Regions from separate parts of the Sphingobium sp. B11D3B genome, predicted to be linked through region 2. Evidence: riboswitches for the same ligand, from Rfam matches in the RefSeq annotation. Region 2 holds a riboswitch; the other holds the start of a gene.
What was found. Region 2 has a riboswitch for cyclic di-GMP ahead of M2333_RS11565 (autotransporter-associated beta strand repeat-containing protein). Riboswitches for the same ligand answer to the same signal wherever they lie in the genome.
Positions count from the first base shown of each region.

Region 1 (3,410 bases), 1.9 Mb from region 2:
AGCGGTACGGCATAGCGGCGGAGCCGGATCAGTTCCTGCTCACCTGCGGCGCCTCGCCGGCATTGGTCCTTGCGCTGAGCACCCGGTTTAAGGCGGGTGATCGGATCGCCATGGCCCGGCCGGGCTATGTCGCCTATCGCAACACCGTGCGCGCGCTCACCATGACGCCGGTCGAGATCGAATGCGGCGAAGAGACGCGCTTCCAGTTGACGGCGCGCGCGCTCGCCGCGCTCGATCCGCCCCCGCAGGGCGTGATCGTCGCCAGCCCGGCCAACCCCACCGGAACGATTATTGCGCCGGCTGAACTGGAGGCGATTGCGCGGCTCTGCGCGGAGCGCGGCATCGCGATCATCTCGGACGAAATCTACCATGGCCTGAGCTATGGCGCGCCTTGCCGCTCGATGGGGGAATTCGCAGCCGACGCGATGATCGTCAGCAGCTTCTCCAAATATTACTGCATGCCCGGCTGGCGGCTCGGCTGGCTCTATGTGCCGCGCGCCATGGTCGAGCGAGCACGCGCCTATATGGGCAGCCTGTTCCTAACCGCGCCGTCGATCAGTCAGCATGCCGCTTTGGCGGCGCTGGACTGCACGTCAGAGCTGGAAGCGCATCGCGCCACTTATGCCCGCAACCGGGACATTCTCATGGAAGCCTTGCCAGCCCTTGGCCTGCGACGCATCGCGCCGCCGGATGGTGCCTTCTACATCTATGCGGATGTCAGCGACTTTACCGACGATAGCCCGGCGTTCTGCAAGAAGCTGCTCGTTGAGACTGGGCTCGCCACGGGGCCGGGGGTCGACCACGATCCGGTCAATGGACATCGGTTCATCCGGCTGAGCTTTGCGATCACGGAAGCCGAAGTGCGGGAGGCCGTGCGGCGCCTTTCGGCGTGGTTGCCCGACCAGCGACGGCTGTAACGATCGCGTCGCGGGCGGGTGGTCCCCAACCATATTTTAGAGGAGCGGATTGCAGTGCAATCGACGTCTTGCTTGCGCATCCGTTAACCATGGTTATCGGCTTAACACGGCCGGTTATGACCCCGCTCCAGACCGAGGGCGACGATTTTCACACGACAAATCAGCTGCATGGCTCCGATCTGCATGCGCATCATCTCGACGAGGGCGGGCTTTTTTGTTGCGCTGCCGCTCAGCTAACGTTAATATTCCTCCTGAAGATGACGGCTCCGCCCATGGGCGTTCCCAAGGGTGTTCGTTGCCTTCGACAAGGGCAAACTGTCGGTAACGGCGGGACGCAAAGCCTCCGGCCCCAATGGGGTAGCGGGGCCACCGGGGGATGAAACAGAGCATTTTCGGATATCGTGTGTAACCTGCTGTGAGAAGGTCATGGGGTTCGTTTGAACCTCAGGCTGCGCTCCCTGTCGTCGCGCTTCGATCCCTGTCTCAAATCCCGTTGAACCGCACCTGCATGGCGGTTTGCCCTTCACATCATCTGGGCGGTGGGCCCACACGAGGGGATTTCGGAATGCAGGGCATGGCAATCAAAACGCGGGGCGCCGTTCGGCAGGCTCTCAAGGCCGGTCTGTTCAGCAGCGTCGGCATTGCGGGGATGTTGGCAGGCGCATCGGCCGCCCACGCCGAGCCGGGCATTTGCCAAGCTGAGGGTGATGTGACCCTGTTTTTCTGCGAACCCTCGTCGGTTAAGGCTCGTATTGAAGGAGGCGATACCAGCCTCACTGTGAACGGCGCACAGGACGAGTGGAGTATCACGGGCGATGGCGTCAGCTATTATACGTGGGACAATACAGCCTCTGGCGACATTACGTCGACGCTGCTCATCACCAATTCCACGATCAGCACCACTGATAATGGCGGCGTAAACGTCAGTTCCAATATCCAGGGTCGGAACGACATCTCGGTCACCTTGGGCCCGGACGTCACGGTCAACAGCGTGGGTGGCAGCGGTGGCATTTGGGTTCGCAACCAGATCGCGGGCGACATCGCGATCGAGAATGGCGCCGCGCTGACGGTCTCAGGCGTGGAAACCAATGGCATCTCTGCCACCACCAACGCAGGATCGGTGAACATCACCAATAGCGGGGCCATCACGGTCCAGCAAACCAACGGGGCCGCAGACTTCACCCAGCGGGGAATTTACGCCGACGGCGGTTTCAACGATGCCGAGCCGGTCGAAGTGACCGTGACGAACACTGGCCAGGTGGAGGCTCAGGCGGCGGGTATCCGCGTCGTCAATTACAACGGTTTGGCGAAAATCACGAACAACGCCTACGTGTCTTCGGTGAACAATCAGGCGCTGGTCGGCTGGACGCCGAACGGCGAAGTGGTGATCGACAATCAGGAGCAGGGTGAGGCTATCTCGGCCAACGGCCCGGCGATTCAGGGCGCCTCGCAGATCGGCAATATCACCATCACCAACGCAGGCATTGCGGAGGGCACCACCGGCATTCTCGCCGTCGCCGGCTTCGACGAGGATGCGCCCGGCTCTGGTAAAATCACCATCACCAACAGCGGCATTGTCACCGGCAGAACCGGAAGCGCAGTTCAGGCGCGCACGCCGCTTGGCGATGTGGTTATCAGCAACACCGGCACGCTGCAATCGCTGAGCGGGATCGCGGCTGTCGATGCAGACACGCTCAGCGGCATGGTCCAGATCACCAATTCCGGGTCGATCCTGGGTGAAACCGGTATCGTCACCAACAGCGCGGCGACCATGATCACCAACTCGGGCACCATCGAGGCCTCGCCTTCCTTCGGCCACGCCATTCTGATGGGCGCCGGCGACGTGACGCTGGAGTTGCATGCCGGCTCCAACATCATCGGCCTCGTCGCGGATGCGGATATCGCGAGCGGTACCAATACCCTGGCGCTGGGCGGCGTGATCGACGCATCGTTCGATGCCGGATTGGTCGGCACGCAATATTATGATTTCGATGAGTTCGTGAAGGTAGGGACCGGCACCTGGACGCTCACGGGGACAGGGACGACCGGCTGGACGGTCCGCGAAGGGACGCTGAACGCTGCCAGCAGCGACGCATTCGGTGTGGGTCAGGCCTATGTCGTCGAAGGGGGCGTGCTGGGCGTGGGTGGCTCCACCTATCAGGCGACCCTGGGCTCGCTCACTGTCGGAGAAGCTGGCCTTGTCTCCACCGACGGCGGCGTGCTCGTGCTCGACCAGAGCGGTGATACCGTTTTCGCCGGCACGTTGGTCGGCCAGGGCAGGTTCGTCAAGGCGGGCGAAGGTGCGCTCGCTTTCACCGGCAATGGCGCTCTCTTCGACGGTGCGCTGGATGTCACCGGCGGCGCCTTTGACCTCACGGGCGGCTTCAGCGCCAGCACGGTGACCGTGGGCGGCGCGGAGCTGGCTTCGCTCAATATCAAGGCGGGGGGGCAGCTCAACTCTGTCTCGGCGGCCATTGGCATGAATGGCACCGC
Region 1 covers NZ_JAOQOF010000001.1:599,377-602,786, forward strand. Annotated here, with positions in the region: gene M2333_RS02875 (pyridoxal phosphate-dependent aminotransferase) at 1-917, shown strand, start outside; cyclic di-GMP riboswitch class I at 1,217-1,291, shown strand; gene M2333_RS02880 (autotransporter domain-containing protein) at 1,492-3,410, shown strand, end outside.
Region 1: it holds a riboswitch for cyclic di-GMP, as region 2 does, so the genes downstream of both, M2333_RS02880 (autotransporter domain-containing protein) here and M2333_RS11565 (autotransporter-associated beta strand repeat-containing protein) in region 2, are expected to answer to the same signal.

Region 2 (3,410 bases):
CACCGCGTTGGCCGGAATAGCCGAATCCCCGACCAGCAAGCTGCCAACGGTGAGGCCGGAAACCGAGGCGAGGCGGATGGTCTTTGCCCCGCTATTTACGCTCAGCACCGGATCGCTGGTGAGCACGAACTTGCCGGCGGTGATCGCCGAGACGCCGTTGGCGCCAATGACGTTGCTCAACGTCACCTGCTTGGTATCGGGGTCGATCCCGGTGATCGTCGTACCGGCTGGAATGCCGGTTCCCGAAACGGTCTGACCCACCGCGAAGCCCGCGATGGAGCCCACCTGGATGGTCGCGCTGCCGCTCCCGTTCGAGATCAGGGGGCTGAAGGATGCCTTCAGCGACGTCACCTGCTGGAGGTCGATCGCGTTCGAAAGGGTGACGACACCGCTGTTCAGATCGACAGCCGTAACGACGGTGTTGGCCGGAACGCCAGCGCCCTGGACGGTCATGCCCACGGCAAAGCCGCCTAGCGGTCCGGTTGGCGTAATCGTGTTCGAAAGCGTCGAGCTGGAGGCCGACTGGAAACGTGTTACCGCGAAGGCCGATACAGCCGGCGTGTCGATCGGGCCGTTCGCGGAAATCGACTCATTGAGCACATAGGAAGTGACTTTGTTGTCACTGTTATAGTTGACCTGACTGACCGTAGCAGTCCGCGTGACGTTATTGGTGTCCTTGTAATAGACCGTCTGGCCCCTCATCACATCGGCAGCCGCCACCGGGGCGTTCAGAGTGACGGTGTTGCCGCCGCTCAGCAGGCCGCTGACGACGTTGGAGGAATCGATCGCGATGCCGCCTGACAGACTTATTTCATTAAGCGTCCCATAAGCGTTGCTGCCCGCGGGATTGATCTCCGTGATCGTCGCGTTCACCTGGCCGACCGAGCCGTCACCGAGCTTTTGGGCAATACCTGCGCCGGCCTGAATGAGCGTATTGTCTCCGATAGAAATGATCTTGTTGACGACGAACTGCCCGTTTCCATTGTAAGTCACGTCGCTCAATGTCGGCTGCAGAATGCTGGCAGCGGACGCATCTGCCGAGGCGCCGACGACTGAAACCGCGATCGGCGCGACCGACGACGTGGCAATTCCACCGCCTTCGCCGCCTTTGACGTGATTGTTCGCAAAGCTCACATTATTCAGCGTTAGGGTTGCGCCGCTATCAATGAAGAACACGCCGCCAAGACCGGCACCACCGCCCGAGCCGGCGCCGCCTTCGGTGCGGAAGTTGGTGTAAACCGTCTGGCGATCAGCCTCTCCGACAGCGACGCTGTTCCCGACCACGTTGCTATTGCCGGACAGCGCCGCGTTGCCGGAGACCACTTTTCCGGTGCCGTTCTGCCCATCGACGATGATCGGATCACTGCTCTGAGCAGACGCGGCGGATGAAGCCGCCACCAACAAGGCCGTGACACCGGCCGACACGAGAAACTTGGCTTGCTTATTCATGATTTCCCCCAAAGTATTGAAAAATCTAGATGTAATCGTTGCGCGCGGCAGCAGCAGGGCGTAGAGCGCCGCTTCTGCCCCGTTGGTTTTTCAGCGAGTGCTGTGGTCGATTGGCCAAGGCTTTGGCCTCAGCGCCCCCGCTGAGGCTGCCCGCCGCGTTCCAGTTGGCTGCGTGGTTGCCCAATCCGCTGTGACAGAAAGGCCAGTCTCCCTCCGCGGAAAGACTTGGGTGCTCAGCGCGATCGCAGGCGGGGCCGAGCGATGCAGGGCGCGGTGGGCGAGCGGACTGTGGCCGAGATATGTGGCTGAGGCATTGGCGCTTGTCACGCCTACCTTAGAAGGCACGGCGTATATAGTATCGCGCTGCCCGCTGCACGAAAATATGCAGGAAAGGCTGAACTCATATTTTTGTAGAGCAGGGCGCTGAAGTCTAGAGAGAGATGGCGCAACTACACGACAAGATATGTCGGGCACTTTTTGTTCCTTCGGCATCCCCGCTATCTCTTTCGAGACCGGAAGCTTTGCGTCCCATCGTCGCCGATGGTTTGCCATTGTCGGGTTTAATGCTGATTTTCTTTCAAGAAGACTCGCATTAACCGGCCCTTAGATGCAATTTACGAAAATTAACAGCAATAAAATCATCTCGTAGGAAAAAGAGATGGTTAATGCGCTGCGGTACCGCGTTGATTGTTAAGGAAGCGGCCGCTCGCGCTAACGTGGCATCGGCATTTGGGGCCTGACAACGAGCTGCGCCTAGCGGAATATGGCGGAACTCAGGAGCAGCCTTGGCGGGTCTATTGGAACTGAAGGCGGCCATGGATGCCGCCGCTCGACCAATCAGTTATCCGTCTCAATGGCGTGAGCATGCTAGGGAAGACGGCTTAAGTTCACAATGGCTGTGGAAAAGGGCGCCCTCGTGTCACACAAGAATTTAGCCGCACTGATTCCAGCTTTTGCGCTGACATTGTCCGCGGCCCTTGCAGCGGAAGAAAAGCAAGCCATGCCCGCCGATCCCGCCCAACAGATGCCCGAGCAAATCATTGCGGAAGCGGAGACTGTGCATCCCGCCGCCTTGTACATTCTTGCGACGAAGCTGATGGCCGAAGGCCGAATGGATGACGCGGTACGCTGGTTCTACATCGGCCAGCTTCGCTATCGTTTCCTTCTTGCCGCCGAGCCGGAACGGCTGGCCGAGAATCAGCCTCTCTTTTCCGCACTGAGCGAATCCGTCGGCCGGCCGATCAATGAATATGCGTTCGGCGATGTCGACGCGGCCGTAGCGCACATCGATTCCGCGCTCGCCTGGGACGCCGCGCACGCCAACGGCGTTACGTCCAAGGAGCGCCCCGCCGAAGAGTTGGCCCAAGTCCGGGCAGGGCTGCAAAAGCTGCGGGATGACATGATCGCCGGCAAAGACCAAATCCGAGAGACGAGGACACGCAATGGGTTGGACAATCGGTAGCATGTTGCCGGTGGTATTGAGGGGCCGCACGCACGCGGTGAGACGGGTGCAGCTTGAATGGATCGCACTGGTCGGCGCCGTATGCGTTATGCCCGCCGTGCCCGCTGCGGGGAACGAGATCGCTCAGCGTTGCGTAAACGCCACCCGCCCAGACGCTCTCGTCACCGTTGCCGGTAAGCTGACGCTTCAGAGCTTCCCCGGCCCGCCCAATTATGAAAGTGTCGCTCAGGGCGACGCCGAAGAACAGGTTTTCATACTGGAACTGCCGCGCCGCATATGTCTGGAAGATGGCGAATTTGCCGATGGCAGCGAGCGGTTCGACCGGGTGCAGGTTCATGCCATGGAGCCAGCGCTTCTTCGCGCGCTCCAGCACGCTGTCGGTCAGGACGTGACCGTGGCGGGCAGAGCGGTCGGCGCCCATACCGGCCATCACCATGCGCCGATGGTGGTGTTCGCGGGATCCGTTGTCGTCCGCGACAGCAGCGCGGCCGGCATGGAC
Region 2 covers NZ_JAOQOF010000001.1:2,476,290-2,479,699, reverse strand. Annotated here, with positions in the region: gene M2333_RS11565 (autotransporter-associated beta strand repeat-containing protein) at 1-1,449, opposite strand, end outside; cyclic di-GMP riboswitch class I at 1,934-2,009, opposite strand; gene M2333_RS11560 (hypothetical protein) at 2,342-2,911, shown strand; gene M2333_RS11555 (DUF4431 domain-containing protein) at 3,000-3,410, shown strand, end outside.